Regions from separate parts of the Pseudomaricurvus sp. genome, predicted to be linked through region 2. Evidence: predicted binding sites of a transcription regulator. Region 2 holds the regulator's gene; each other region holds the start of a gene.
What was found. The regulator LexA, encoded in region 2, represses DNA repair genes until DNA is damaged. The targets are predictions, from matches to a motif close to ACTGTNTNTANANACAGT.
Positions count from the first base shown of each region.

Region 1: a site for LexA is predicted at 1,844-1,861, ahead of ACTG33_RS13700 (YebG family protein). Genes of this name have one in related genera too.
Region 3: a site for LexA is predicted at 4,742-4,759, ahead of ACTG33_RS14740 (DNA topoisomerase III). Genes of this name have one in related genera too.

Region 1 is NZ_CBFIHX010000112.1:882-10,662, reverse strand. It holds gene murJ (murein biosynthesis integral membrane protein MurJ) at 39-1,643, opposite strand; gene ACTG33_RS13700 (YebG family protein) at 1,889-2,191, shown strand; gene rpsT (30S ribosomal protein S20) at 2,354-2,620, shown strand; gene ACTG33_RS13690 (pyridoxal phosphate-dependent aminotransferase) at 2,700-3,755, opposite strand; gene proB (glutamate 5-kinase) at 3,831-4,952, opposite strand; gene cgtA (Obg family GTPase CgtA) at 4,980-6,173, opposite strand; gene rpmA (50S ribosomal protein L27) at 6,408-6,665, opposite strand; gene rplU (50S ribosomal protein L21) at 6,719-7,030, opposite strand; gene ACTG33_RS13665 (polyprenyl synthetase family protein) at 7,394-8,368, shown strand; gene pgi (glucose-6-phosphate isomerase) at 8,689-9,781, shown strand, end outside.
Region 2 is NZ_CBFIHX010000025.1:11,956-26,152, forward strand. It holds gene ACTG33_RS05335 (ATP-binding cassette domain-containing protein) at 1-427, shown strand, start outside; gene ACTG33_RS05340 (universal stress protein) at 485-919, opposite strand; gene ACTG33_RS05345 (hypothetical protein) at 1,158-1,670, shown strand; gene ACTG33_RS05350 (hypothetical protein) at 1,721-2,542, opposite strand; gene topA (type I DNA topoisomerase) at 2,987-5,671, shown strand; gene ACTG33_RS05360 (hypothetical protein) at 5,956-6,420, shown strand; gene ACTG33_RS05365 (hypothetical protein) at 6,615-6,863, shown strand; gene ACTG33_RS05370 (cell division inhibitor SulA) at 6,978-7,436, opposite strand; gene lexA (transcriptional repressor LexA) at 7,535-8,137, opposite strand; gene ACTG33_RS05380 (TIGR00730 family Rossman fold protein) at 8,292-8,954, shown strand; gene ACTG33_RS05385 (DUF6763 family protein) at 8,958-9,287, opposite strand; gene ACTG33_RS05390 (TetR/AcrR family transcriptional regulator) at 9,751-10,389, shown strand; gene nagZ (beta-N-acetylhexosaminidase) at 10,514-11,593, shown strand; gene ACTG33_RS05400 (mechanosensitive ion channel family protein) at 11,617-12,786, shown strand; gene ACTG33_RS05405 (S-methyl-5'-thioinosine phosphorylase) at 12,793-13,605, shown strand; gene ACTG33_RS05410 (cold-shock protein) at 13,992-14,197, shown strand, end outside.
Region 3 is NZ_CBFIHX010000136.1:29-7,478, forward strand. It holds gene ACTG33_RS14720 (endonuclease) at 11-754, shown strand; gene ACTG33_RS14725 (transglutaminase-like domain-containing protein) at 894-1,682, shown strand; tRNA gene ACTG33_RS14730 (tRNA-Arg) at 1,868-1,944, opposite strand; gene ACTG33_RS14735 (hypothetical protein) at 2,183-2,677, shown strand; gene ACTG33_RS14740 (DNA topoisomerase III) at 2,683-4,722, opposite strand; gene ACTG33_RS14745 (alpha/beta hydrolase) at 4,861-5,520, shown strand; gene trxC (thioredoxin TrxC) at 5,539-5,973, opposite strand; gene minC (septum site-determining protein MinC) at 6,269-7,132, shown strand; gene minD (septum site-determining protein MinD) at 7,221-7,450, shown strand, end outside.

The DNA.
Region 1 (9,781 bases), on a different contig from region 2:
AGAATTAGCATGCGAATTAGACAGCTGAACGTTCACTATCAACGCACGCCGCGGATGTCTTTCGGGCGCACGCCAGTCAACAGCAAAGCCAGACCGTAAACGGCCAAACCGGCCACACAGATCACTGCCAACGCCATCACTCGCTCATCCCAGCCCCATACCGACCAACCGGTGAACTGCGCCATCAGCCAAAGCAAAACCGCCGCCATGGACACATTGGCCACCATCAGCTGCAGGATAGTCTTACCCCAAGGCAGGATCGAACGATAGACACCCTGCTTCACCAAGCCACGCCACAACAGCCCCATGTTGATAAACGCCGACACCGACGTCGCCAGAGCCAAACCCACGTGGCCGATATTCCATAAAAAGTAGAAGGGCATGACAAAAATCAGGTTCAGCAGCATATTACTGATCATCGCGATCACCCCGATCTTAACCGGTGTTTTCATGTCCTGACGGGCAAAATAGCCCGGCGCCAGCACTTTAATCAGCATAAAGGCCACCAGCCCCAGAGCGTAGGCCTTCAGGCTAAGAGCGGACATGGCGATGTCGGCCGGCGAGGTTTTACCGTATTGAAACAGCGTCGTCAGGATAGGCTGAGCCAGAATCACCAGAGCCACCGCCGCCGGCAGAGCAATCAGCAGTACCAGCTTAACCGCCCAATCCAGCGTTCGAGCAAACTTTTCAGGGTCTTCGCTGGCGTGCTGACGGGACAATCCGGGCAGAATCACCGTTGCAATCGCAATCGCAAAAACCCCCAGCGGCAACTCTGATAAACGGTCCGAATAATACAGCCAGGACACACTGCCCGTCGGCAGAAACGACGCCAGCACCGTATCCAACAGCAGATTGATCTGACTGACCGACACCCCAAAGATTGCTGGCGCCATCAGGGCCAAAATGCGCTTAACGCCATCATCCTTCCAGTCCACTTTAGGACTTGGCATCAGCCCGATGCGCATCAGAAACGGCAATTGAAACAACAACTGAATCACACCGGCAGCCAGCACTCCCCACGCCAGCGCCATCACCGGGGGATCAAAATACGGCGCAGCCAGCACCGCCGACGATATCAGCACCACATTCAGCAAAACCGGCGTGAAAGCGGGAATGGCAAAACGGTCATAACTGTTGAGAATTGCGCCAGCAAAACCCGTCATGGAAATCAATAACAGGTAGGGGAAGGTAATCCGGATCATATCAGCAGCCAGCGGGAAGCGGATCGGATCATCCAGAAAGCCCGGCGCAAACACCGCTGTCAGTACAGGTGCACCCAGCATCGCCAACCCCGTCAGCATGATCAATGTCAGCCCCAGGCAGCCCGCGACTCGATCCAACAGCCCTCTAACCGCCTCCACGCTACCCTTGGATCGGTACTCGGACAACACAGGCACGAAAGCCTGGGCAAAAGCCCCTTCCGCAAACAGACGACGCAGGAAGTTGGGGATTTTGAAGGCGACAAAAAACGCATCCGCACCCGCTTCGGCACCGATAAAACGGGCAAAGACCACATCCCGCGCCAATCCCAAAAACCGCGACAGCATGGTCATCATCCCCACCAGCGCGCTGGATCGCAACAGACCTGCAGGCGGCTTTACATCTGCCGAACCCACTTTCTGACCATCCTCTGATTTCGCCACGAACGCCTCACCCTGCCTTTAATGTGTCCAGCTTATTCTGAAAACCGGTTTTTGTATGCGTTTCCATATGCGGAGCTTTATAAGAAAACACAGATCTATGCATAAAAGAGAGGCAGTGTACTCAATGCCTCTTAGCAGAGCCAGATTACCGCACACGGACACCACAATTTGAGCAGTTGACATCTGACCCCAACAGGAATACTGTACAAAAAAACAGTTATATTGACACAACAGGAGCCCGAACCATGGCTGTAATTGCCGTTTGGAAATGCGACAGAGACGGAAGTATGTTCGACAACAAAAAAGACGCCGAAGAACACGACAAAATGCTGGAACTGGCTGCGAACATCACCAGCCTGATCGAACAGGAAGTTCAGATTGACGAAGACCTCAGCGAAGCCATTGGCCTGCTCTTAGCCAAGCGTCGCGATGCCCTGGCGAAAGCCTGCAAAGGCAAGCCCGAAATCCTGCTGGAAGCTGACGCTGAGTCCGACCCTGAGTCCAACTCTGAGCCCAACACAGTCACCTCAATTGCCGCGGGACAGTAAATTCCGGCCAAGGGACCAAAAACACGCTTAAACCTCTCGATCACCGGGGCTTTAGCGCCCTGAATTATTGGGCTTTAAGCTTCGGAATTGTTGACACAGGGCAATAAATAGGCATAATGTCGCGTCCTTGATTTGTACCCGAATTTTAACAGGAGCAATACGGTGGCCAATTCACCCCAAGCAAAAAAACGTGCGCGCCAAAACGAAAAGGCACGCAAGCACAACGCTAGCCTGCGCTCCATGGCGCGCACTTACCTGAAAAAAGTAATTGCAGCCATTGAAGCTGGTGACGCAGAGCAAGCAAAAGCAGCTTACGCTGCAGCTGTTCCAGTCCTCGATCGCATTGCTGACAAAGGCATTATTCACAAGAATAAAGCTGCACGTCACAAGAGCCGTCTGAACACCCAAATTAAGGCCCTGGCAGCTTAAGCCGGGCGATTTCGGGTCAGACACAAAAAAGCCGACTTTCGAGTCGGCTTTTTTGTGTCTGGTGACTTCACCAGGAAGTCTATTGCAGAGCCTTTCTCAGCACCTCAACCAGCCGACGAGTCTGCTCCTCGGTACCAATGGTCATGCGCAACCCCATTTGCCCATGCGCATTCGCCTTGGGACGCACCAACATCATCTCCTTGCGCAAGGCAAGCTCAAGCGCTTCCGGATTCTGCGGGAAAACCCACAAATAGTTCGCAGCGCTCGGCCAAAAATCAATACCCGCCTCTTCCAGAAACGCTTCCAATAGCGGCTTTGACACCTCCATCACCTCATTCACATAGGCCAAGGTGGTCTCCGGCGACTTCAACCCCTCACTGACCGCCACTACCGCAAACTGGTTAACATCATAAGGGCCGCGCACATTGAGAAGCGCATTGATGTTATCCGCCACGCTCAGCACATAACCCAAACGAATGGAGGGCAGCCCCCAGGTTTTGGAGAAAGTACGGGTAATCAGAATATTCGGACTCTCATGCAAGCGATCCGCCACGGTGACCTTGCTGTACTCGAAATAACACTCATCCACCAGAATCGCCGCTTTCGGAGCCGCCTGAGCAATACGCACAATATCATCCGGAGCCACGAGGGTGCCACAAGGGTTGTTGGGGTTAGAGATCACGATGACACGGGTTTTATCCGTCACTGAGGCAATCACCTCATCCACCGGATAACCACCCTCACGAGTGTATTGCGGTTCGACCATATTCAGGCCTTCGAACTTCGCACACTGGGAATACATGGCAAAACTCGGCCCCGGGATGATAATTTCATCCCCTGCCTGACAGGCAGAGCGAATAATCAGATCAATCCCGTGATCAGAACCATTGGTGATCATGACCTGCTCAGCGTCGACCCCGGCATAATCCGCAATCTGCTGCGCAATATCACCATAAGAGGGATACATGTGCAGGCGACCACTATCAACTAGCGCATGCAAAGCCTGACGGATCGGCTCAACCACCTCGATGGTGCGCTCATTAAAATCCAGCAGAGTGTATTTTTCCGGGTCACGCCCCTCCAAAGGAGGCTTGTAAGCGGACATCGCATCAATGTGGTCTTTAAAAATACTCATAGAGGCAAACTCAAACTAAACGGAATAAAACAAAGGAAAACAGCGGGGCACCGCAGGACCATCAGGACTACAAAACTACAGAACGACTAAATTGTCCCGATGGATCAGCTCTGGCTCATCCACGTAGCCCAGGCGTGACTCTATCTCTTCACTCGGACGACCAATGATACGGCGAGACTCCTGCACACTGTAATTGACCAGTCCGCGAGCAACTTCCACCCCATCCGCATCCACGCAAGACACCATATCGCCACGATTGAAGTCACCTTCTGCACTTCGCACACCCACCGGCAACAGACTCTTACCTTGCTGCTTCAGAACACGCACAGCGCCATCATCCAGCACCAGACACCCTCTTACTTGCAACTGACCAGCCAGCCAGCGCTTGCGAGCCGCCTGCGGACGCTGATCAGCGGTCAACAAGGTTCCCAGAGACTCACCCTCACGCAAACGGGTAACCACATTTTCAATGCGCCCACCAACAATCACGGTATGAGCTCCAGAACGCGCCGCCAGACGAGCCGCACGCACCTTGGTAATCATGCCACCACGCCCCAGTTTGCCGCCATCACCAGCCTTGGCATCCAGAGAAACATCACTGGCATCAGTCTCGCTGATCATTACAGCATCTGGATTGGAGCGCGGATCGGCGGTATACATTCCGTCCTGATCCGTCAGTATCACCAGCACATCCGCCACCACCAGATTGGCCACCAGAGCCCCTAGCGTGTCGTTATCACCAAAGCGAATTTCGTCGGTGACGACCGTATCGTTTTCATTCACGATCGGAATTACGCCCAGACCGGTCAACGCTCGCAAGGTGGAGCGTGCATTCAGATAGCGCTGACGATTGGACAAATCATCGTGGTCCAGCAGAACTTGCGCGGTTTTCAGCCCGTACTTCTGAAACTCTTGCTCATACGTCTGCACCAGGCTGGTTTGCCCCACAGCCGCCGCAGCCTGCAACTCATGAATCGAGTCTGGACGCTCAGTCCAGCCCAACCGAGTCATACCCGCCGCCACAGCGCCGGAAGACACCAACACCAATTCAACCCCGGATTTTTGCAACTGAGCCAGCTGCTCAACCCAGCCGGCGATAGCCGGAGCATCCAACCCCTGACCATTATTGGTCAGCAGGGCGCTGCCAATCTTGACCACCCAGCGTTGAACAGAGGGCAATTGCTTTCGAATACTCATCCTGACTGTTTCCTGCCCCTTCAGGCCTTAAGGCACATACTCAAAATCGACATCGTAGTCGTCGTCATCAAAATCGTCATCATCTTTGGACGCCAGACGCTGCGCACGGTGGCGTTCGCGCAACTCTTCAATACGCTCACGAGCTTCTTCCTGCATGGCCTCTTGCGTGTCGAACTCCGCTTCAGCCAACTCTGGATCCGCCTTTTCAGCATCCCAGCGCTCTTCCAGATAATCCAACACCTGACCGCACAACTCCTGCGTTCCCTGCTTGTTGATTGCAGAAATACGGAACACCGGACCTTCCCAGCCCAATTGATCAATAACTTCCTGGCAGCGAGCCTCCGCCTCATCCGGCGGCAACAGATCCACTTTATTCAACAACAACCAGCGATCACGCTTGGCCAGAGTCGGTGAGAACTCGCCCAGCTCATCAATAATTGCCTGAGCATTGTCTGCTGGAGTAGAGCCGTCAAACGGCGACATGTCCACCAGATGCAGCAAAATACGGCAGCGAGTCAAATGCTTAAGGAAACGAATCCCCAGCCCGGCACCTTCCGCAGCGCCTTCAATCACCCCGGGAATATCCGCTACCACAAAGCTGCGGTGCGCCTGAACCTTCACCACCCCAAGATTGGGCACCAACGTGGTAAAAGGGTAATCCGCTACCTTGGGTTTGGCGGAGGACACGGCGCGAATAAAGGTGCTTTTGCCCGCATTGGGCAAGCCCAATAATCCCACGTCTGCCAGGACTTTCAATTCCAGTTTTAAATTACGCTCTTCGCCCGGCTGGCCCGGCTTGGTCTGCCGCGGCGCCCTATTCACAGACGATTTAAACCGCGCATTACCGATACCGTGGAAACCGCCACGAGCCACCATCAGCTGCTGCCCGACCTCCGTCAGGTCACCCAGCTTCTCTTCGGTATCCACATCCAGAACGGTGGTACCCACAGGCACCTTCAAGATCAGATCGGAGCCCTTAGCTCCCGTACAATTAGCACCACGGCCAGACTGGCCATTTTCGGCGCGATATTTTGGCTGATAGCGGTAATCCACCAGCGTGTTCAGTTCGCTATCGGCCTCCAGATAGACACTACCGCCATCGCCGCCGTCACCGCCGTCGGGACCACCTTTGGCCACGAACTTTTCCCGCCAGAAGCTCATGCAGCCGTTGCCGCCATTGCCTGCGGCCACATAAATTGGCGCTTCATCAACAAATTTCATGAGACTTCTCCGGTACTCGACAGGGGTATACCCAGTATACAGCCAATATAGGATGGCATTCGTGCCACCGAGCCCCAAAGCGATTTTCTCTACAAGCTTTATCTCTACAAGCTTCGGCTTTGGGGTTAAAAATTCAGGTTTTCAAAACGCAAAAGCCCCATCATGGATGACGGGGCTTTTGTTAAGGCAGGAGGTTAACCCCCCAAACCCGTTAATCAGTATTATTGCTGCGACTTACGCGGCAACGATGCTGACAAACTTACGGTTTTTATCGCCTTTCACTTCAAACTTCACAACGCCATCGGCTTTTGCGAACAAAGTGTGATCTTTACCAATGCCAACATTCTCACCAGCGTGGAATTTAGTTCCGCGCTGACGTACCAGAATGTTACCAGCGATTACGACTTGACCGCCGAAACGCTTGACACCGAGTCGCTTACTCTCTGAGTCGCGACCGTTACGAGTACTACCACCAGCTTTTTTGTGAGCCATGAGTCAAACTCCTTCAATGAATGCTTGAGTTAATAAAAATACGATTAACTCGATTAACCTTTGATACCCGTGATTTTCACCTCGGTGTACCACTGACGGTGACCTTGGCGCTTCATGGAGTGCTTACGACGACGGAATTTGATGATTTTCACCTTCTCGCCGCGACCGTGGCTAACCACTTCGGCAGTTACTTTAGCGCCATCAACAACCGGAGCTCCGATTTTGATGTCTTCACCATTGGCAACCATCAGGACTTCGTCGAAGTCGATGGATTCACCAGTAGCTACTTCAATTTTTTCCAGCTTCAGGGTTTCGCCTTCCACTACGCGGTGTTGCTTGCCACCACTTTTAAATACTGCGTACATTTACATGCTCCAATTAGACATTGGACGACACGAAGCAGCGCCAGACACCTGGTTCGCTTTCAGGAAGAGCTTGCGTCGTATACCTAACTCAGTTCAATAATCCGCCTTTGACCTCAACTTAAAGTCAAGCTTGTCACCCAAATTAAAGACAGCAAGCGGCAGGGGCGCAGATCATACGGCAAACGACGAATCGCCGCAAGCCCGATCATGACCGCCGTAGAGCAATTTCTCATCCTATTTATTGGAACCCCTCTCATACTTCTGACTGACGCACTCCCAAGCCTTCTCTTGACAGCTTTCCGCCACCCCCATAGCATGCCCGTCTACGCTTCCCCATTGTTCTTTTCTGGATATTAACCCCCCATGCTGCCTTTTCATAAAGCTGTTGAAGGTGATTTCAGCGCCGTCAATCAACTGATCATTGACCAATTACACTCCAACGTTGATCTGGTTGAGAACATTGGCCACTATCTTGTGGAAGCTGGAGGCAAGCGCCTACGCCCTCTTTTGGTGCTTTTGACAGCCAACGCCCTGGGTTATACCGAAAAAGAGGGCAACACCAGACACCTCGACCTGGCTGCCATTATCGAATTTATCCACACCGCCACCCTGCTACACGATGATGTCGTGGACATCTCCGACATGCGCCGTGGCCGCCTGACCGCCAATGCCAAATGGGGCAATGCTCCAAGCGTTCTGGTGGGTGACTTTCTCTATTCCCGTGCGTTTCAGATGATGGTCGCCATCGGCAATATGGACATCATGCAGATTCTGTCTGACACCACCAACACCATCTCCGAAGGTGAAGTGCAGCAGCTGGTAAACGCCAAAGACCCCAGCGTCAGCGAAGAAAACTATCTGGAAGTGATCTACAAAAAAACCGGCGCTCTTTTTGAGGCCGCCTGCGAAGTGGGCGCCGTGCTGTCAGAAGCCAGTGACGAGCAACGCACAGCCCTGAAGCTATACGGCTACCATCTCGGACTCGCATTTCAGCTGGTGGACGACGCCCTGGATTATGAAGGTGACGCCGAAGCCCTCGGCAAGAACGTCGGCGATGATCTGGCAGAAGGCAAACCCACACTGCCACTGATCTTCGCCATGCGTGAAGGCAGCCCTCAACAGGCTGAAATCATCGCTACCGCCATCCGCGAAGGCGGCATCGATCAGCTGGAGCAGATCGTAGAGATCGTCAACACCACCGGCGCACTCAAGTACACTGCCGACAGCGCTCGCCAACAAGCCGACCTGGCCATTGCCCAACTGTCTCACTTGCCCGAAAGCCGCTTCAAACAAGCCATGAGCCAACTGGCTGATTTCTCCGTGGGACGGGATCACTGATAACTGAGGGCACACATGCCCTCCCCTGCTTACTCCAACACCCCCCTTACTCCAACTCCGCCTCCGACCGCAGACTTGCCCCACTCAGAAAAGTGTCTGTTCTCGCACGATACTTGCTTGAACTCACGATACATTCTTGAACTACAGTCAAAACCAGACGCAGACCAACACACAGAGTTCACAGCAACGCACAGGACAACACTCAGCCAGTCATCATATATGTGCCAGACAATCGCAAGTTTGAACTGATCACTGCACACTTGGCGCTTGCGCGGCTATTATTGACCCACAAACTTCTTTTTTTGAGGCAAAGTCATTTCATGGAAGCTATTGACGCTCGCACCACCCTGTCACAGCATCTCCCTCACTGGGAAACCTTACTCGCGCACAAACAGGCCTGGAACAGCGATCTGAGCGAGCTGTTCCAACTGGACCCCCACAGAGCAGAACACTATTCACTGCAGGTTGAATCCCTGTTTTTGGACTACTCCAAAAATCATCTGAACGAAACCACCATCAAACACCTGCTGGCACTGGCCGAGGACTGCAACCTCAGCCAGGCCATTGAAAACTTGCTCACAGGGAAACACGTCAACAACACAGAGAACCGCCCTGCCTGGCACAGCGCTCTGCGGCAACGGCCCGATTCGGCTCTTCCCCAAGCCGCCGTGCAGGATGAAATTCGTGCAGCCAAAGACAAGATGTCGGCCTTTGTCACCAAGCTCCACGAAGGCCAATGGCAGGGCCATTCCGGAAAGACCATCACCGACGTCGTCAACATCGGCATTGGCGGTTCCGATCTGGGCCCCAGAATGGTCTGCAAAGCGCTGTCAGATTTCCATCTGCCGCAAATCAATGTGCACTTTGTAGCCAACATTGATGGTGCCGAAATTCACCACACACTTAAAACGCTGAATCCGGAAACTACGCTGTTTATTGTCGCCTCCAAATCTTTCACCACCCTGGAAACGCTGGAAAACGCCAAAGCCGCGCGCCAGTGGATCATCAGCAGCGGCTGTTGCATCGACAATTTAAAACATCACTTCGTCGCCATCAGTACGAATCTGACAAGCGCCATTGAATTCGGTATCGATGAGGCGAACATCTTTCCCATGTGGGACTGGGTCGGAGGACGCTATTCGCTCTGGTCTGCAATCGGTCTGCCGATTGCCTTAGCCGTGGGCTGGCAAGCCTTTGAGGAGCTTCTCGATGGCGCCGCCAGCATGGACGAGCACTTTGCCAGCGCCGACTTCAAGCACAACATGCCCGTGATTCTGGCTTTTATCACCTTCTGGTACAGTCAGTGCTGGGGCGCCAAAAGTCAGGCCGCCCTGCCCTATTGCCACCAGCTGCAACGCTTCCCCGACTTTCTGCAACAGCTGGACATGGAAAGCCTGGGCAAATCCGTCAATC
Region 2 (14,197 bases):
CGTAGTCACCAGCACCATTGCTTTTGAGGGTGGTGGACAGGTGCGTGAGTACGTAGGTGGCTACGAAGACTGGTTGCGACAGGGTGGTAAGTGGAACACAGAGGGTGAGCAGACGGGGCGGGATGTCGACAAGACGCCGTCGGCTGGCAAGGGAGAAAGCCAGGCAGCTGATGCCAACGCCTCTTCTGGGGCTCAGGAACCTCCCAAGACCAAACTCAGCTATAAGCTTCAGCGTGAATTGAATGCTTTACCTGCTGAGATCGAGAGCATGGAACAGAAGGTATCTGAAATTGAGGCTGAAATGGCTGCTCCGGGGTTTTATGAGCAGGAGCATCAAAAGGTGGATGCCGTCGTAGCCAAGCTTGAGGAGGCTCAGGCACAGCTCGAGACAAAGTATGCCCGCTGGGATGAGCTGGAAGCCATGTGAAGCGGCTGGCCTGATGTTGCGGGCCAGCTATATTGATTGTTTTTTAAGCTCAGGCGACTAGTCTTGAACTCTCACTGCCAAGACATCCCGCTTGGCTCCGTGAAGCACGCCGTTTGCTGTTGAGCCCAGTAGCAGCGCTAGTCCTTTGCGTCCATGGCTGCCGACAACAATTAGATCCGCGGAAAGCTGATCGGCGAGCTCATGGATTTCGGCAACAGGTTGCCCGACCAGAACGTTCTGCGCATCAGCAGGAATGTTGTGAGGCTTTGCCAATAAGGCCAGTTGCTCGTTTGCCTGAGTTTGCAGTTGTTCCTGAATCTCGGTGAGATCAACCGGAATGTCGCCACCATAGGCGAAGGTTAAAGGCTCAACAACGTGTACCAAAGACAGTTTGGCATTATTGGCACTGGCCAGTGTGACGGCTCTCTCCAGAACCTGCTTGGATTCCTCGCTGAGGTCAAGACTGACGAGAATTTGTGTGTAGTTGGTCATGATTAACTCCTTGTTTCGCTTTTGCAGTATTTCTCTTCAACGACCGATAAGAGCAATGGATCGTGGACTAAGGCTAATTAGGGTTTAGTTGTTACAATTTATTAACCTGTTTGGTTATAGATAAAGTTCATACTAGACTCATGTTTAAAAAAAAACTAGAGAACATTCCCATCGGCTCAGTCTGCTCTTGCGGATGAGAGCTTTTCGGGGCTACGTTCTCACGAAAGGATAATTGCCCATGTGGATCCCTATCATCATATGCCTGGCTGCAGTGGCGTTAATTCTAGGGCCCATTCTGTTGATGCAGCCCACACCCGCGCAACGTCGGCAAGCTAGTTTGCGTAAATTGGCGATGGATTATGGGTTGCGAGTGCATTTGCAGCCTTATCCTGACGCCGCGGAGGGCGATTGGCACACGAAGACCATTCCAAGCTATTGCCTGCCTTGGGCGGACATAAAGGATGCCCGAAACGCTTGGGTGCTGGTCAAAACAAAGTATGAGCATGGTTTGCATTTTTACGGTCGCTGGGACTGGGATAAGAAAGCTGACCGCGTCCAGTATGACTCCCTGAAACAATGTCTGGATACTGTGCCAGAGCGTGTGATTGCAGTCTCCTCTGGTCCCCAGGGACTGTGCTGTTATTGGGATGAACGTGGTGGAGAGGGTGTCGTTGGAGAAATCGAGGACTGGCTTAAACAGGCCTCGTCAAAGCTTTCGGTTTCAGCGGCTTCAGCGCCCGCCAACGAGTGATTTGGTGGCATGGCGAGCGAGCTGGATATAGCTCAGCCACGCCGTATTTGTCAGGCGCGCAGGGCGTTCTGTTTGTCAAAGCTCAAAGACTCTTCGGTGTCTTCCTGGTCGGGAAAGGATGCGTTGATGAAAGCACTTTGATTTGATTCTTCTCCAGGGTTTAGGTGGGTTTCAGGCATCAATCGTGGCGAAATCGCGCTGCGATTGTTATTTAACATCTCAGAGACTTCCTTGATGAATTCATGCCGTCGCGTGTCTGGATGTGACGATTGAATCAGCAATTGCTGAGCTTTTTTATAAAACGCATGAGCGGACAGCAAGTCTCGTCTTCGTATCGCTTTGTGTCCTTGTCCTACATGGGAAATCACACCAATCATCAGGTGAGCCCAGTTCAACTCCAATAACAATAGATTCATATCTTCGAGGGTGATTTTCCCTCGATTCTGCTGGCGTTTAATGATGATCCCGGCTTCTTCCAGCGCTCGTTGTGAACGTGCAATTTGAGCGTCACTGTTTCTGAGTCGGTCAATGGGGGGACGGTCAGAGAGTGTGGATGGATTTTCAAATTCCTGAAGTCGCGCCAGAGCAGTTTGATGACTGGCTTGCAGGTGCCCCGCATCGGGGTTTGCTTCTTTCATTGCCAAGACTCTCTCGAGAATTTCGTCATTGAGTAGTTTGGCTATCATCGGCTTTTCTGTGAGCTGATTGACTTCCAGCACAAGCTCTTCCATATCTTGAACCTGAAAACGCATTTGACGAAGCTTCTGCTTCAAAATGCGCTGGCGATTTTCTCGTTCGTTCACAATGCTGACAACCACAAGGGAGCCTACAGCAAGTGCGCAGAAAATAACCAAATAGGATAGTGGAGACATAGTTGAATATCTTTGAATTAAATTTCCCCGATACCTGTAGTAACGGCCTGAGAGCAGGGATCTTTAGAAGTGTCGATAGGTAAATTCCCCAGTCATTCTGAAAGACGGGTCTTTTCAATCCACCTGAAACTGTGCTATCTGTAAAAAAGAAGGGCTTTTCAGGGGCTTCGAAAGACAGGGAGCGACAGCTTGAAAACTATCCTGAAAAGTAAGAAGTGGAAGCCTGGGAGTATGAATTAACCTCAGAAATTTGGTTTTTTCGACTTTTTGCACTTAAATCCACAAGATGGCTTGACCCTCGGAGGGCAAGCAATTATACATGCGCATCCCGACAGGGTCGGTGTTCAGTTGGATAACTGAAAATCAGGCCATAATCGAATTGCAGTGAAGTTAATGGTTAACGGCAGTTATAAACCGGTAACTGAGTATTAATAGAAGGAAGATATGGGCAAATCCTTAGTTATTGTTGAATCCCCCGCAAAAGCGAAGACAATCAACAAGTACCTCGGCAGCGATTTCATTGTGAAGTCGAGTGTTGGCCACATCCGGGATTTGCCGACCAGTGGTGGAGCAAAAAGCACGGTGGACCCGAAAGAGCGGGCTCGTCAGGCGGCCATCACCCGCAAGTTGTCTCCTGAAGATAAGGTCATTCACAAGCGGAAAAAGGCCAAGGAACAGCTGATCAAGCGTATGGGGATCGACCCTGAAAACGGTTGGGCTGCCCACTATGAGATTCTTCCTGGCAAAGAGAAAGTTGTTGAAGAGTTAAGAAAGTTGGCTGAAAAAGCCGACACCATCTATCTCGCGACGGATTTGGATAGAGAAGGGGAAGCCATTGCCTGGCATTTACAGCAGGCTATTGGTGGTGATGAATCCCGCTATCGTCGGGTGGTGTTTAACGAAATTACCAAAAGCGCTATTCAGGAAGCGTTTAAGCAACCGGGACCCATCGACACGAACCGCGTGCATGCTCAGCAAGCACGTCGTTTTCTAGACCGTGTTGTGGGCTATATGGTTTCGCCGTTGCTGTGGGAAAAGGTTGCCCGTGGTTTGTCTGCTGGCCGCGTGCAATCCGTTGCTGTGCGTTTGGTGGTAGAGCGTGAGCGTGAAATCAGAGCTTTCATCCCGGAAGAATACTGGGATGTCTTTGCCGATCTGAAATCAGCGGGCGGAGATGATGTCCGTTTTGAGGTGAGACGTTGTAAAGGCGAAGCGTTTAAGCCGCTTAGTGAAAAAGATGCCATGGCTGCCGTGGAGGCACTGAAAAAGGCCTCTTACAGCATAACGGCGCGTGAAGATAAGCCCACCAAGTCCAAGCCCGGTGCGCCTTACATTACCTCCACTTTGCAGCAAGCGGCGAGTACTCGCCTGGGATTCAGCGTCAAGAAAACCATGATGCTGGCGCAGCGTCTTTACGAAGCTGGTTACATTACCTACATGCGTACAGACTCCACTAACCTGAGTAAAGAAGCGGTTGAAAACTGCCGTGAATTTATTCTGGAGCAATTTGGTAAACCGTATTTGCCGGAGTCCGCTAACAGCTATTCGAGTAAAGAGGGCGCGCAGGAAGCTCACGAAGCGATCCGTCCCTCTGCCGTTACGACCAAGCCGACACAATTGACGGGCATGGAACGTGACGCCGAGCGTTTGTACACATTGATCTGGCAGCAATTCGTCGCCTGTCAAATGACACCTGCGGAGTTTACCAGCACCTCTCTGACAGCTTCTGCCGGTGACTATGAACTGAAGACTCGCGGCCGCGTTATCCGCTTTGATGGTTTCCTCAAGGTTCAGCCACCTACGGGTAAGAAAGACGACGATGTTGTTTTGCCAGAACTTGCCATTGGCGATGCCATGACGCTGAAGGAAATCGATCCGAATCAGCACTTCACTAAGCCGCCTGCTCGTTATTCCGAAGCCAGCTTGGTGAAAGAGCTTGAAAAACGAGGCATTGGACGTCCATCAACCTACGCTTCAATCATTTCAACCATTCAGGATCGGGGTTACGCACACGTTGATAAACGTCGTTTTTACGCCGACAAGATGGGTGATATTGTCACTGAGCGACTGACCGAAAGTTTTACCGAGTTAATGGATTACAGCTTCACCGCCAACATGGAAGAATCGTTGGATGACGTGGCCGATGGTAAAGTCGAGTGGCACAACCTGTTGGATCGCTTCTATAAAGACTTTTCAAACACATTGCTGAATGCTCAGAATGACGAAGGTGGAATGCGTCCCAATGAGCCCACCGAGACGGATATTCCCTGTACCACTTGTGGTCGTCCTATGCAGATCCGGACAGGAACAACGGGTGTATTTCTGGGGTGTTCCGGATATGCACTGCCGCCAAAAGAGCGTTGCAAGTCGACCATGAACCTTGTGTCCGGAGACGAAGCCGTCAATGCGGACGACGATGATGAGGCGGAATCCAAACAGTTACGCAATAAGCGCCGCTGTAAATTGTGTAACACCGCAATGGATAGCTATCTTCTCGATGAAAGCCGAAAATTACACATTTGTGGTAATAATCCGGACTGTCCCGGATTTGAAGTGGAGAAAGGCGCCTTCAAACTGAAAGGTTATGATGGCCCTGTGCTGGAGTGCGATAAGTGCGGCAAGGAAATGCAACTGAAAACCGGTCGTTTCGGTAAGTATTTCGGTTGCACCGGCGAGGATTGTAAAAATACCCGTAAACTTTTGAAGAGTGGCGAAGCGGCACCTCCGAAAATGGATCCGGTTCCAATGCCTGAGCTCGAATGTCAAAAAGTAGAGGATCACTACATTTTGCGAGATGGGGCCTCTGGACTGTTTTTGGCTGCCAGTCAGTTTCCGAAGAATCGCGAAACTCGGGCGCCACTGGTGTCTGAGTTATTGCCACATAAAGCGGAGATCGATCCCAAATACAATTTTCTGTTTTCCGCACCGACAGAAGATGATGACGGCAACCCAACACTGGTTCGCTTCAGCCGAAAAACCAAAGAGCAATACGTTCAATCGGAGATTGAAGGTAAAGCAACTGGTTGGAAGGCGTTCTACGAGAACGGTGGCTGGGTTGTGACAACCAAGGGCAGCAAAGCCAAAGCTCCGGCGAAAAAGAAAACAAAAAAGAGTACGAAAGCCAGCTAGTATTTAGTGTGCTCAAAGAATCAAAAATGGCGCCATGGGCGCCATTTTTGATTCTGAAGGATGATTTCAAGTCCCAGGTGTCTGTGCAGCTTTTATAAAACACAGTCAGTCTGCCGGCTTCAGGCTTAGTAGAATTGGATACTTCAGGCAAGCATTTGTGTATGCCAAAACATTTTCAAGTAAGGGATTAGGAAAAGTTTGAGAGCTAACCTCTGAAGTATTGGTTCGGTCGATGGAATATAATAGATCCTAATCTTTTTACCGGATAGATGTGAGGGTAAATCATGAGCAATCCTTATCAGTCTCGAGTTCAGCAAAAACTCTCCCATTGTCGAATGACTGTGCAATGGCTTGAGACTGCAAGTAATATCGGGCGTCAGGAGGAAGAGGCACTGTTACAAGGTGCTCTGATTCACCTGGCCGTAGCCTGTCGTTTATATTTAAGAGAGCTAGGGCATAACCTGGCGGTGAAAAGCCCGGAACGGATATTCCAGGTTTGGGATTTGGTGGATGCATGCCCTGAAGGGGCCGGGGTTGAGGAGCTCAAGTCCCAAGAGTGGATTGCGCCTCTTTTTATGGCAGAACGGCATGTCCTCAATCCGTCTGTAAGCGCTTCCAGTCCCCAGTTGATTGCAATGGATGCATCTGCAGCCCAGACAGAAGAATTATCTCTGGAGCGAGTAAAGCGCTATCTGACGGCATTGTCAGGCCTGGTTGAGCGTCAGCGTCAGTCATTCGAGGAATATTGATTTAGGTGCCTGTCGTCTAGTAGACCTTTTGATGGCCTGTGGCTTGACACTCAGGTCGGGGCCAGCAATTGGAATTCCATCTTGGATAAATGTTACAATGGTTCAATACACCTAATTGCATTGGCTTGGACAGACAGGGCAGAAACCTGCTGATCAACTCCTTTCGCATGTTTTTCGAATTTTTTGGAGTTGTTATGTCTTCCGCCCTGTACGAAATAGTCGAGCTCGCTGACGGAGGTGTCGGTTTGCGTCGCGCGGGAGAAGACGAAAGCGAGCCTTTGGTGTGTATCAAGTTTTCAAAAGAAGCGGAAGATTTCCTGAAAGACGCTCGTTTTGATGTTGTAAAGGCAATGATTGAAGCAGGGCTGGAAACAGTAGGGGATTTGGCTGAGCAGAACTATGCTGAGTTTGAACTTGAACCAGAGCAGCGTACACTTCACTGAGTTTTTCCATTTCTGGTCTTTTCTGGCCCTGGAACTCTGTCCGGGCTTAAAACTTTGAAAACCTGTCGACCTCCTTGTCGAATATTCCTATCTCGTTCACTTATACGATGTCGCTTAGCGGTAGCGGATCAGCAATGCGCGGCTTTCTCCTGCCTGTGCAGCGGTTTCCAGATGATGAAAACTGTTTTCGTTCAGCTCATTCAGTGTGGCAATGACCGTGTGACTGGTGCCTGTATTCAGAGCCTCCCACAGGATCCACCGAGTGGATTCATCTGATTGACTGCGAATAATTCGAACCTTGTCTGTATCAACACCGTAACTGGCTAATTCGTCGCGATTCACCGGTGCATCGGTAATCCAGGTGATCCAGCGTTCTGCATTACGACTTAAGTGGGCAAGCATGGGGAGTAGCAGCATTTGTGCGTCGGGACTGTGTTGGGTTAACACCAGCTCAGTAATTGACGAGGTGGCCGCTGCTGCTTGTGGTTGTGCCTCAACAGGATGAAACGGACCCCGATTGGCGGTGCCCGGGGAGGCGTTAACCTCAGGTTGAAGTTGTCTTGCTATAGGCATGATGTTCTCCAGTCTTTGTTTCATCGTTTGTGCTGTTAAGGCGTGGTACCACTCTCTGGCAACCCGGTTATCTCATTTAGGTCGGGTTTGGAGGTGTTTTAATCCCTGCGGATAACGCCCACGCTAAGGCCCTCAATGGCGAAATCCTGATCTTTCAGGTCAACCTCGATAACATTAAATTCTTCGTTTTCAGGGTAAAGCTCTATCTGGTGCGAGCCGCGCTTTCGTTGATAGCGTTTAACCGTAACTTCATCTTCTATGCGGGCAACCACAATATCGCCATTGCGAACCTGATCGGTTTTGTGCACTGCAAGAAGATCTCCATCCATGATGCCGATGTCTTTCATGCTTTCACCGGTGACACGCAGTAAAAAGTCGGCAGTAGGGGAGAAAAAGTCATGCGGAATGCTGCAGTACTCTTCGATGTGTTCGGTAGCTAAGACCGGGCTACCGGCAGCGACGCGTCCGACGATAGGAATACCTGTAGTTTCTTCCGGCAAGCGAATGCCGCGAGAGGCCCCGGCGACCATTTCGATGGCGCCTTTACGCGCCAGTGCTTTCAGGTGCTCTTCGGCAGCATTGGCTGAACGAAAGCCCAGTTCTTTGGCAATTTCGGCGCGAGTCGGGGGATAGCCGGTCTCTTCAATGTTGCGCTTGATCAGGTTGAGAACTTCTTCCTGCCTGGCGGTGAGCTTAATCATAAGAATTTGCCTTTCCTGATTTTTTATACAGTGACTGTGATTATATACAGTGAATGGCGCTGTGCAAGTTTTTTTAGCAAAGTTAACTATACTTAGAGTAAAGCCTGCGTAACCCCTTGTTTTACCGAAGGTTTAGTTGCGCTAAGGAGGTTGTATGCTAGATGCAAAAATGCCTGAGGCGTGGCGTGTGTTACGGATTCAGTCTGAAGTGGTGGATGGAATTGAGCAGCTCATCAAGATTAAAGGTGCTGTAACCATCTTTGGGAGTGCCCGTTTTAAGGAGGGAACCCAGTATTATCAGCTGTCTCGAGAGTTAGGGCAGCTATTGGCAGAGGAAAAGATTCCGGTTATTACGGGTGGTGGCCCAGGTATCATGGAAGGGGCTAATCGAGGTGCGTTTGAGGGTGGAGGTGCTTCAGTAGGCCTGAATATTACGCTCCCCAGAGAGCAGGGCGCTAATCCCTACCAGAATGTCAGTCTCACTTTCCGTTACTTCTTTGTCAGAAAGTTTTTGTTTGTGAAAAATGCAGTCGGGTTTGTAATCTTCCCCGGTGGATTTGGTACGCTCGATGAACTCTTTGAGGCATTAACACTGGTTCAGACTCAAAAAGTAGAGCCGTTTCCGGTTGTGTTGGTAGGAAAGGCCTATTGGTCAGGTCTACTGGAGTGGATGAAAACGACCATGGCTGGCCACCAGTGCATTGATAGTGAAGAGCTGGATCTGTTTACTGTAGTCGACAGTGTCCAGGAGGTGCGGGATATCCTGATGGATCATATCGCCCGCAGAGCTGAGCTGCAGGAGGGCAGTTCATCGTAGCGGTTAAAACTCTTCTGATCCCTGAAACAGGTCTGGTTCAATTTGGCTGAGAGGGTCGTTCCAGTTACAGGGGTTAAGGTTTGATTCGTCATTCCAGCTGTTTGGCATCGACATTTCAAAGGCTGCGCTGGCATCTTCAGGGGGAGAGGCGGGCACCAAGACCATTTCTGGCCAGCTTTCCAGATCCACTTCACCCACTTCACCGTCGTGGTATTGGATCTCTACGCTGCCAGCCTGATAGTCGATGGCGACAACTTCAAAATAAAGGTTTTCAACGATGTCCTGGTACCATTCCCCAATGATGGCAGGGCAGATTGGGTTTACTGAGGCCATTGAGTGTTACCTTCCTTTTTGTGATTCTGCTCTTCGATAGACGTCTGTTTCTTTATTAATCTCTGAGAATGTAATCAAAACATACCTGCTTGAGAGGCGTGTTGAAAGCCTCCCGTTTCAACCTGATTTCTCACTGTTTTGAAGGTGTGCTCAGTGTAATTTTCAACAGATAGGTTAAGCCCTTCATTTCTATAGCGTTTTCAGTTTCACTCTAAAAGGGACTCGCTGGTTTTACATCTCAGAGCTATTCCGGCTGAGTTGCAGAGAAGAAATTGGTCTAAAAATTTGACGCAAAAATCATTTGTGTGAAAGCTGTTTTGTCATGATTTATCTTGTTTGGTCTTCTGCAGGATAGGGCGCCACTATGGTTGGATTTGTAAGTTTGGCGCCTGCTCTTGGCTTGACATCAATATCGTCTAAACGTATGTTCCAAAACCCTGTTTGAATGATGGAAAGGACGGCCATGAGCCAGCCGGATACGATTACACGAATACTGGATGCCGCTGCTGCACTGTTTGCCGAGCGGGGGTATGCCGAAACCTCTCTGAGAACCATCACTAGTACAGCCAATGTGAATTTGGCTGCTGTGAACTATCATTTTGGTTCGAAAAAAGCCCTGATTCAGGCTGTCTTTGCCCAGTTTTTGGATCCCTTCTGCGAGCGGCTTGATGCAGAGCTGGACCGTCAGCAGGCCAAGAACGAAGGCCGTACACTGACGGTGGATGAACTCATCAACATTCTCTATTCCACGTTGCTGAATTCTATGGATGGGCTGGGCGAGTCACCAAACCAGTTTATGCGCTTGTTGGGATTGGCTTATACCCAGTCTCAAGAGCATCTGCGCCACTTTATTATTGCCAATTACGGCAATCATTACTCTCGCTTCACAGGTTTATTGCGTGAGGCAATGCCTGAAGTCAAGCCGGAAGTGTTTTATTGGCGCCTCTATTTTATGTTGGGTGCGTCGGTCTTTACCTTGTCCAGCTTTGATTCAATCAGCAGTATTCTGAAAGCCGACTTTGATAAAGACAGTACAGTCGATGATGCGGTTGGTCTGCTGATTCCTGCCGTCACTGGTATGCTGAACAGCGCTGATGTATAGGTTGGTTGTCAGGTTTTGTACTGCGGGTACAAAGCCGACTGATAACCTCGCATCATTAATTGTTTCCCAATACTGCTATTCTCGCCGTCTGCTCTTGTCGCACTGAAGTTTTAAGAGGTTCCCCATGACATTAGGCCCTGTCGTTCTGGATTTGCTTGGTCCTTCCTTACTACCCGAAGAAAAAGATCTCCTGCGACATCCCGCTGTAGGAGGGGTGATCCTGTTTGCTCGAAACATTGAAAACTACACTCAGCTGGAATGCCTGGTAGCCGATATTCGCGCCGTGCGAGCTGAGCTGCTGATTTGCGTGGATCAGGAAGGTGGCCGGGTCCAACGTTGTAAGGACGGATTTACTCGCTTGCCTCCCATGCAGCAATTCGATCACTTGTATGAGCAAGATGTCGATGCGGCACTGGCTTTGGCGATGGATTGTGGATGGCTATTAGCCTCGGAAGTCCTGGCAATAGGCATGGATTTCAGCTTCACGCCAGTCCTGGATGTGGATGACGAATTTTGCAGTGTGATAGGCGACAGGGCATTTTCCGCTGATCCGGCCCGTGTGGCTGAACTGGGGAAGGCTTTTATTGCCGGCGCCCGAGAAGCTGGCATGGGTGTTACCGGTAAACATTTCCCCGGACACGGTAGTGTTCGGGGGGATAGCCACCTTGAATTACCCGTTGATCCCCGCCCCTTGAGTGACATTCAGAAAAAAGACCTTAAACCTTTTGTTGATCTGTCGTCCGAATTGGACGCCGTGATGCCTGCGCATATTGTGTTTCCAGAAGTTGATAAAGAGCTGGCTGTGGGATTCTCCCCCATCTGGCTGAAAGACATCTTAAGGGATGAGTTGGGGTATCGCGGGGTGGTGTTCAGCGATGATCTGACCATGGCCGGTGCGACCCAGATGGGTAATTATGTTGAAAGGGCAGAAGCCTCCCTGAATGCGGGTTGCGACATGGTCTTGGTGTGTAACAATCGCGAGGGCGCGCAATCTGTGCTGGATCAACTCAGCCCTGATCTGTATTTTGCCGGAGTGGCCGATCGTGAGTCCATGCGAGCGCGCAAGCACCCGTCCAGAGCTGAATTGCAGGCCTCTTCCCGCTGGACTAAAACCGCAGAAGCTTTGACCTCCTTGTTGCCGGATGCTGCAGCCATGGCTGTTGATCCTACCAGTCCCGGCGCTTCACAAAACACCGAATCTTAACCGTTAATACAGGAACACCTTGAATGTCTGATACCACTGCTCAGTTTGCTGGCTGGACTGCCCAGTTTATGGATTGGGTTGGCCGGGGGAACTACTGGATTGTGCAGGTTTTTGCCATTGTCCTGGCAACCCTGGTTGCAGCGCTGGTTGTTAAAATTGTGCTTGATCGACTGGTGCTCAAAGCGGAGCAGACCCACAATCTGTGGGACGATGCCTTGCTTGGGGCTGCTCGAAGACCTTTTCATTGGGTGGTTTGGCTGGTGGGGTTGTCCATGGCGGCTCAAGTGGCCGCGAAAGCGTCTGACAATGAGCTGATACAAATCATTGAGCCTGTGCGCAGGATCGGTGTCGTAGTTCTGCTGACCTGGTTTTTGGTGTTGCTGATTCGGCGCGCCGAAGAAAACTTCATGGATCCCCAGTATTCAGAAAAACCCATGGACGAGACGACGGTACGTGCGATAGGCAAGTTGTTGCGTATGTCCGTTATCATCACCGCGGTTTTAGTGTTGATGCAGTCCTTGGGGTATAGCATTTCGGGGGTTCTCGCGTTTGGTGGTATTGGCGGTGTGGCTGTCGGTTTTGCCGCTAAAGATCTGTTGGCCAACTTTTTTGGTGGATTAATGGTCTACCTGGATCGACCTTTCAGTGTGGGTGACTGGATCCGATCGCCAGATCAAGAAATTGAAGGCACAGTTGAGGATATCGGTTGGCGGGTGACGCGTATCCGTACTTTTGATAAGCGCCCCCTGTATGTGCCCAACTCAACCTTTACCCATATCGCCATCGAAAACCCCTCGAGGATGAGCAACCGCCGTATCAATGAGACCATTGGTATACGTTATTCTGACGCTCACTTGATGCCGGAAATTATCGAAAAAGTAACAGACTTTTTGAAAAACCACTCTGAGATCGATACCAATCAAACACTGATTGTGAATTTCAACCGATTTGCTTCCTCTTCTCTGGACTTCTTCATCTACACCTTTACCAAGACGACCAACTGGGTCCATTTCCATGAAATCAAGCAAGATGTCTTGCTGGGAGTCCTGGATATCATCGAGTCCTGTGGTGCCGAATGTGCTTTCCCAACGTCAACGTTGCATCTTCCTGACGGTGTTACTGTGAAAAACCCTATGGATCAAAACGTTTCTGGTGAGCGCGTGGATTCCGCCAGCTCACCGGTAGTCGAGTAGTTCATCATGGGTGTTGAAGTTGCGGAAGAATTAGGTGGTATCAGGCCAGATCGACGTGAATCCGGAGAGATTTGCGTCGCCATGATTGGGGGTACCGGGCTGAGCGAATTTGCCGATGTGCAGTGGTCTGCGGTGCATCACCCCGAAACACCCTACGGTGAAGTATCCGGGCCCATAAAAGAGGGGGTCTATGATGGTAACCGTTTCTTCTTTCTGGCTCGTCACGGATCGGATCACTCGCTAGCACCACACAAAATCAATTATCGAGCAAATATTGCGGCTCTAGCTTCTTTGGGAGTCACCCATATCATCGCTGTGAATGCTGTTGGCGGTTTGGCGCCGTCTATGGGGCCGCATACCCTGGTTGTTCCGGATCAGGTGATTGATTATACCGTGGCCCGCGAATCGTCTTTCTATGATGGTGTTGTTGGTCCGTTGGATCACATCGATTTTACTGATCCCTACGATCCTATCGTTCGTGACGTTATATTGCAGGCGGCCGACTCTTGCAGTCTGGCCTGTGAAGATGGTGGTGTCTATGGCTGTACACAGGGGCCAAGATTGGAAACAGCCGCCGAGGTACGCCGCCTAATCAAGGACGGTTGTGACCTGGTGGGAATGACGGGTATGCCGGAAGCCTGCTTGGCCAGAGAAGCTCAAATACAGTACGCCAGCATTTGTGCCGTGGTGAATTGGGGAGCTGGTCTCTCTGACAGCCCGATATCGATGGAGGAAATCGGTGAGGTGGTGGCGCTGGGTATGAATAATGTCCGAGCTATATTGGTGGCGGCCTTGCAACGATTAATGGCTTCAGGATGATTATTCACTCGATCTAACCAGACTCTTCTGGGCTCATTATTGCCCCTAATCGGGACATTTGTACGTTGTCGGTGGTTACTGGGGGATGAAAATACATTTTTTGGGCGTTTTACTGGACACTTGTGGAAAATTAACTTAAAAATAGGGCAGCTTGATGGTCATAAACAGCGGTATGGGGTACTGCTGTTGCCTGAACCCTTCATGGTCTGAGGGGAGAGGGAACCCTTTAGAGAGGTTGTGATTTATCGGCTGTTGTCGTTATTCAGTAGCTAAAGTGCTAGAAGGATGACGATGATAGGGTGTAGAGCTCCCAAACTGGCAATTATAGCCGGGGTTTAGTGGGCTTAGATTTAGAATATCTTATAAAAATAATGAGGTGGAAAAGTATGGCAACTCGTGAAGTTGGCACAGTGAAGTGGTTTAACAATGCTCGTGGTTACGGTTTTATTACTCGTGGTGAAAGCAGCGATGACGTTTTCGTTCATTACCGTAACATCGAGGGTGAAGGTTACCGTTCCCTGGCTGAAGGCCAATCTGTGGAATTCGACATACTGGAAGGCGATAAAGGCTTGCAGGCAGAAAATGTCAGTTG
Region 3 (7,450 bases), on a different contig from region 2:
ACGGATTTCCATGCGTCACATCTTTTTGTCTTTGCTTTACCTGATCTGCTGCCAAACCTTCGCCGCAGGTAATACCCAAAACGAATCCTTCAGCAAAGCCAAACGCTTACTGCTGTCCAATGTCTATGCCGGACACCATAAAACCCTCTATTGTGATGCGGAGTACCGTGCGGACAAACAAGTCATTACGCCCCTCGGCTTTACCACCACCAAACAAGTCAGACGCGCCAAGCGTATCGAGTGGGAGCATGTCGTGCCGGCCGAAAATTTTGGTCGCAGTTTCGCCGCCTGGCGTGAAGGCGATAGCCAATGCATTACCAGCAAAGGCAAAACCTACAAAGGCCGCAGATGTGCTGAAAAAGTGGTTCCGGAATACCGCTTGATGCAAGCGGATATGTACAACCTGTTTCCGGCCATCGGCGCGGTGAACGCCCTGCGCAGCAATTACACTTTTACACTGCTTCCCCATACACCTGTCGACTTCGGCAGCTGCGCCATGAAGATTGATAATCGCAAGGCAGAACCGCCCGAATCCGCTCGCGGACGTATTGCCCGCACCTACCTGTACATGGACGCCACCTATCCCCGCTTTTCCATGTCACGCAAAACCCGGCAACTGATGGAAGCCTGGGACAGAATGTACCCAGTCGCTCAATGGGAGTGCGATCGCGCCAGCCGTATTAAAGCTCTGCAAGGCAATGACAATGCCGTCATGGATAAAGCCTGTGGCCGCTGGATCGCAAATACCCCATAAAGATAACACCTAGATTGGTACAGCCAGCCGTTCCGAAACAGACACTCCCTTCGAAATAGATAACCCCAACCCTCAATAGTCACTACACTGACTTATAAGACGCTTAATCTGTGTCAGTCTCCGTCTATGAGGTCAGGGTATGTGGTTACAAACCAGTTGCGAGCTCAAATTCTCCATCAGTTGTCACACACCATTTGTGCTGATGCTGCGCCCCCGCAGTGGCGCCCAGCAATGGGTGGCCAGTGAGGAATATCTGCTCTACCCCAATGTGCCCGCCTTCGAGTTTACCGATGACTTCGGCAACCTCTGCCAGCGCCTGGTCGCCAAGCCCGGCGAGTTCACCATTTATACCTCGGCCAAAATCAAAACCGCAGACAGCGTCAATCAACTGCCCGGCGGCGTGTTTGTAGAAGTGCAAAACCTGCCCGACAGCGTTTTAAAATATCTGCTGCCCAGTCGCTACTGTGAATCCGACCGTTTTGGCGACATGGCAACCGAGATCACCGCGAGCCAACTGCCCGGCTACGACCAAGTGGCCGAAATCGAACGCTGGCTCTACAACAATGTGTCTTTTCAACCCGGCAGCAGCCCTCTTCCCGTGTCTGCCACCGAAGTAAATCAACAGAAGTTTGGCGTCTGCCGTGATTTCGCTCATCTGGGTATTGCCCTGTGTCGCAGCCTCAGCATTCCCACCCGCATGGTGGTGGGATATTTATACGGCCTGCAACCCATGGAATTACACGCCTGGTTTGAAGCCTATGTCGCTGGAAATTGGTACACCTTCGATGCTACTCAGCAGTACAAAAATGGAGGCTATGTGGCGATTGGTTATGGGCGCGATGCGGCAGACGTAGCGATTTATAACCAGTTTGGACCGCCGGTTGTTCCTAATGAGCAAAATGTCAGAGTTGATTTGTTGCCGGAATAATTTGAGGGCAAGGTATTGAGAGAATGATTGGCAGCTGTAATGGAGAGATGGGTGCTTAAAGCCTGCGGGCTTCTTCGGCGGTCTTAATTGCTTCGCAATTAATCGAACAGGAGGTTCTTACCGACCGAAGCCATCAGAGTAAAACAAAAAAGCCCGGCACAAGGCCGGGCTTTTTTGTTTCAATATGGCGCACTCGGAAGGATTCGAACCTTCGACCGCTCGGTTCGTAGCCGAGTACTCTATCCAGCTGAGCTACGAGTGCGTTGTGTTGAGGCGCGTATAATAGGGATGAGGCCCTGATGAGTCAAGCCCTTTTCTGAAAAAAAACACTAACTTTATCAGCGACTTAATTGGCGCTTTGTTTACCGCCAGAATGGTGATTTTTCACACCATTCGACCACGGCTCCCTTCCTTTTCAATTTCTTATCTACCTCAGTTGACATGCACTCTTACAACCACCACAATTAATGATAATGATTATCATTTAAAGGAAATTACTTATGTCTTCTCTCTGCCCTGAACACCGTCAGGAAATCGCCAGCTCACCACAACAAGCCCTGCAGCACTTTAAACAGTGCATGAGCTCCGGCAAGCTGTTTCATAACAACCGGGATTTTAAACAAGCCTGCCAGCGATTCTCGCAAGCGTTGAGCGTATCCCAGCTGCTGATTGATCTGCGACCTTTGCAGGGCTCTCAGAATTACCTGTCTCTTAAAATTGCGGCCTCGCACAATCTATCAGCTTCTTTTTCTGCGCTTGGTCAGCTGGCCAATGCCTGTCGGGTACTGGAGGAGCTTCATCAGTCGCTGCTAAAACTGTGTCTGGCACCGGCTGTCTCTCGTTCGTTGAGGATTGCCGCTCTGGGCGCCCTGGATAACTCGCTGTTTTCGCTCACCAGTAATCTGGGCTTAGCTGGCAAGGTGGATCAACTGTATAAGGTCATCAGTGAAACAGACCGAGTTGCCGAACTGGCCGCCGCGCAGCTGTTGCATTGATAAGATCAGGTTGCTGCAGCCTTGTTTTTGCCAGTACGCCGATAAGGCTTGTTATTAGAAGACTTGCTGCCAGACGACTTGCCGCTAGGGGACCGTTTACCTGTGGTGCGCTTTCCCTTGGTCTTGAAAGTAGCCTTCGACCGAGCGCCACCGAGGCCTTTTAGGCCGTGAAAGGATGACGCCTTCGCCTGCTCAATCAGCCCGTACAGGCTATCGACCATCGGATCCATAAAGTGGCGGTACTGAGTTTCCCGCTGACTGATGGCATCCAGTTGCGATTCCCACCTCGCGGTCATGTCAGGCCAGGTCGCGCTATCCGGCAAGGCGGTAATCAACCCCTTTCCAGCAGCAGTGGCGTTAATCGCCTTGCCTTTACGAACCAGAAAACCGCGTTTGAACAACAGCTCAATGATGCCGGCCCTTGTGGCCTCAGTTCCCAAACCGTCAGTTTCTTTGAGGATTTTCCGCAGCTCTGGATCAGACACAAAGCGGCCAATGCCCGTCATGGCGGATAGCAAGGCGGCGTCCGTAAACGACTTGGGAGGACTGGTCTGTTTGGTGACGATTTCGCCCCGCTCACACTCCAGCAGCTCGCCAACCGCCATAACGGGCAAACAGGCATTGGCTGAGTCCTCATCGTCCGCCTGAGTTTCCTTTGCTTTAGTTGAAGTCTTTTTGGGAAACAGGCAAGTCCAGCCCGCTTCCGTGGTCTGTCGTGATTTGGCCACAAACTGCCCTGTCACAATGCGCAGTTCCGCGCGAACCTCGGCGTAACTCTCCGGGGGCAGGAACTGGGCCATATAATTGCGACACACCAATTGATAGACCTTGGCTTCCGTATCGCTCAGGCGAGTCAGTGATTTTTGTGTCGGGATGATGGCATGGTGGGCATCGACTTTGGCGTCATTCCAGGCACGACTCTTACGTTTAAAATCTGCCTGTTTCACAGCGCTTTCAAACGCTGCTTGCCCCAATTGCACCATATTTCGCACAGCCACCTGAGTCACATCGCGCCCCTGGGCAAAGTGAGCCAGAGGCAAGTGACGGCTGTCGGACCGAGGATAGGTAATTAATTTGTGTTTTTCATACAGCGCCTGACAGCATTCCAGAACCTGTTGAGCGCTCAAGCCAAACGCTTTGTTGGCATCGATTTGCAAGCTCGACAAGCTGTGCGGTAACGGTGCCGCTCGTTGCTTTTGTTGACGCTTGTAAGCCACCACTTCTGCCGGCTGACCGCTAATCCTCGTCGAGACGTTCTCCGCCAGTGGTCTCGACAGGTTGCGCCCCTGCTCATCCAGAAAATCGGCACAGCTGTCACTGGGCACCCATTTCGCTTTAAAACGCTCACCGCTGCCGGCGCACAGATGCGCCCAGACATCGTAGTAGTCGTGGGGGACAAACTGCTCGATCTCCTGATCGCGCCGCACCACCAATCCCAGCACAGGCGTTTGCACCCGCCCCACCGACAACACGCCCTGATAACCTGCCTGCTGCCCCTGCAAGGTATAGGCACGGGTCATATTAAGACCGTACAGCCAATCGGCTCTTGAGCGTGCCAGCGCCGAGGTCGAGAGCGGAATAAAATCCTGATTACTGCGTAATTGTTGCAGCGCTTTCTGTACAGCCGGCTTGTTCAGATCACTGATCAAACAACGCTGAATCTGTTGTTTTTTGGCAGAGCTGACACCCAGATAATCAATTACCTGATCCACCAATAGCTGTCCTTCCCGATCCGGGTCCCCTGCGTGAACCAGCTGATCTGCCTGTTTGATCAGCTTGCGCAACACCGTTAACTGCTTACGAGTCTTGGGCTTGGGGGTCAGTTGCCACTTCTCCGGCAGGATGGGCAGCGTATCGTGAGACCATTTTTTGTATTTCGGATCGTAGGCATCCGGCTCCGCTTGTTCCAGCAAATGTCCGATACACCAACTCACCACATCGCCATTGGCCAGTTGAATATGACCTTCAGCATTTTTGTGCGAACCGGGAATCGCGCTGGCAATGGCACGCCCAAGACTGGGTTTTTCAGCGATATAAAGGATCATAAAACAGAGGCAACCGGATGCTGTACATATAAACAGTATACGTATTCTGACTGCATCGACAAGCTGTCAACCCACAGGTAAGCTGTTGCGCATCGAAAAATTTCCCCAATACAGTAAAAAGCATGAGACGCACCCATTATGAGTTACCTTCCCTGCATTGAAATTGAACCCCAAGGCTCGGCCACCGCTTCTGTTATTTGGCTTCATGGCTTAGGCGCCAGCGGCAATGACTTTGCCCCCATCGTGCCGGAACTCAACTTGCCAGACTCAATGGCAGTACGTTTTGTGTTTCCTCATGCGCCCAGCATTCCTGTCACCGTCAACGGCGGCATGGCAATGCCCGCCTGGTATGACATCCTAAGCATGGATATTGATCGAAAAATCGATGAGACGCAGATTCTGCAATCTGCAGAGGCTATTAATGCACTGATTGATCGGGAAATAGAACGGGGCGTGGAGAGTGACAAGATCCTGATTGCCGGATTTTCACAAGGCGGCGCGGTGGCTTACCAAACAGCTTTGAGTTACCCCAAACCTCTGGCCGGTCTGATGACCATGTCCACCTACTTTGCCACCCACGAGACACTCTCACCGAGCGCCGCTAACCAAGCGCTGGAGATTTTTATCTCCCACGGCACTCAGGATCCAGTTGTTCCGGAGTTATTGGGACAGCGCGCCGTTGAGTTACTGCGAAGCAAAGGCTATGAACCACTGTATGCGACCTACCCCATGCAACACGAAGTCTGCCTGCCTCAGATCCAGGATATTTCCCGCTGGCTGCAGGAACGTTTGAGCTAGGGTCTGTTAATACTCGCGTCACACTCCCTGCTGGGTCAGCCATTGCTTCAGCTGCCCCAGCGGTACAGCGCCAGACAAACGCGCCACTTCTTTACCGGCTTTAAACAGAATCAACGTCGGGATCGAACGAATCTTCCAACGACCCGCGATACCCTGCTGAGCCTCGCTGTTTAGTTTTGCCAAACGCAGACGCGGCTCCAGTTCGCGAGCGGCCTGCTCAAACACAGGCGCAAAGCTTTTACAGGGACCGCACCAGGGCGCCCAGCAATCGACCAAGACCGGGATTTCGTTGTGATTGAGCACAGCGGCCACATTCGCAGAAGAGAGCTCAACCGGTTTGCCAGCAAAAATCGGCTTCTTGCACTTTCCACATTTCGGCCCATCTCCCAGACGATCGGTGGGCAGACGATTTTTAGCATTGCATTTGGGACAGGTCACGTTTGTTGTTGTCATACAGAAGTACTCGATTAAAGCGGTATCAAACACCGAAGAACATTTGATCGAAAAAATGGACAGCGCGTCAGTGGCGATTGTAACAAGTCAGCGATTGTGCGGCACATCCCAAAACCATTGCTTTCAGGTTGCCTTTCGTGCGGATCGCTCGAAAGATAAGCGATGTTCGCCCGGTATTGTCCTCATCAAAAAAATAGAGTTGTCGGCACCTTGCTTAGCGCAAACCGACACGGTATAAACCGGCTAGTATTCGGTCAGTGTCACTGATCGACGACCAATAGGTAATGTGTAGTTCATGAGTGTAGATTCTTCTTTGGCGGTGGATCAATCATCGCAAGCCCCGAGCTTTCGTCTTAAAGGGGGGCTATTCCCTTTGACCTTACTGGAATTGGCCAGTTCTGATTTACAGCGTCTGCGCGATGATTTGACGTTGAAAGTCGCCGAAGCGCCCGCCTTTTTTCAACAAGCACCTGCCGTACTCAGCCTGGAAGTGTATGAGGACTCGGCCCCGGTTCCGGATTTGCGAGCCATTCAACAGTTGTGCCTGGAGTTTGGTCTGATTGTTGTCGCCTTGCGTGGCGCCAACGAAGCACTGCAAGCCACCGCAAAAGAACTTAATTTAGCCATACTGGCTAATAGTCGATCAAAGCCATCCAGCAGCATCGCAACTGAGAAGGTTACTGACGAGAACGAACCCCAGACCGTTAGCGTTCCGGCTGAAACTGCCGAACCCGTTATGGATGACCTGTTCGAAGCTGGCAATGCCCCGATCTTGGACGATGCCATTGATGATGTGCCCGTCAACAGTCCGAATCCGACACAAACCAAAGTCATTACCACACCCGTTCGATCCGGCCAGCAGATTTATGCCGCCGGTGGCGATCTGATTGTGTTGGCTCCGGTTTCCGCCGGTGCAGAATTGCTCGCTGACGGCAATATTCATGTGTATGGTGCCCTGCGCGGTCGTGCTCTGGCGGGTGTTAAAGGCAACACGGAAGCTCGCGTGTTTTGCCAAAGCCTTGAAGCTGAGTTAATTTCTATTGCCGGTTATTTCAAATTGAATGAAGATTTGCGGGAATCGCACTGGAAACAATCTATTCAAGCGTCCTTAACCGACGAAACACTGAATATTGAGCCGTTAAAAGCTCGCGGTCGCTAGGCGAATCTTCAACGCTCCGACTCGAACAAAAAACAAAGAAACCCGTAACTATTTACAACAATTTCCACTTACATATAGGTAAAAACTTGTGGCCAAAATAATTGTAGTAACCTCCGGAAAAGGTGGCGTAGGTAAAACCACTACCAGCGCAGCCATCAGCAGTGGTCTTGCCATGCGCGGACATAAAACTGCGGTCATTGATTTTGATATTGGCCTGCGTAATCTTGACCTGATCATGAATTGTGAGCGTCGCGTTGTGTATGACTTTGTCAATGTGATCAACGGCGAAGCCACGCTCAAGCAGGCGCTGATCAAAGA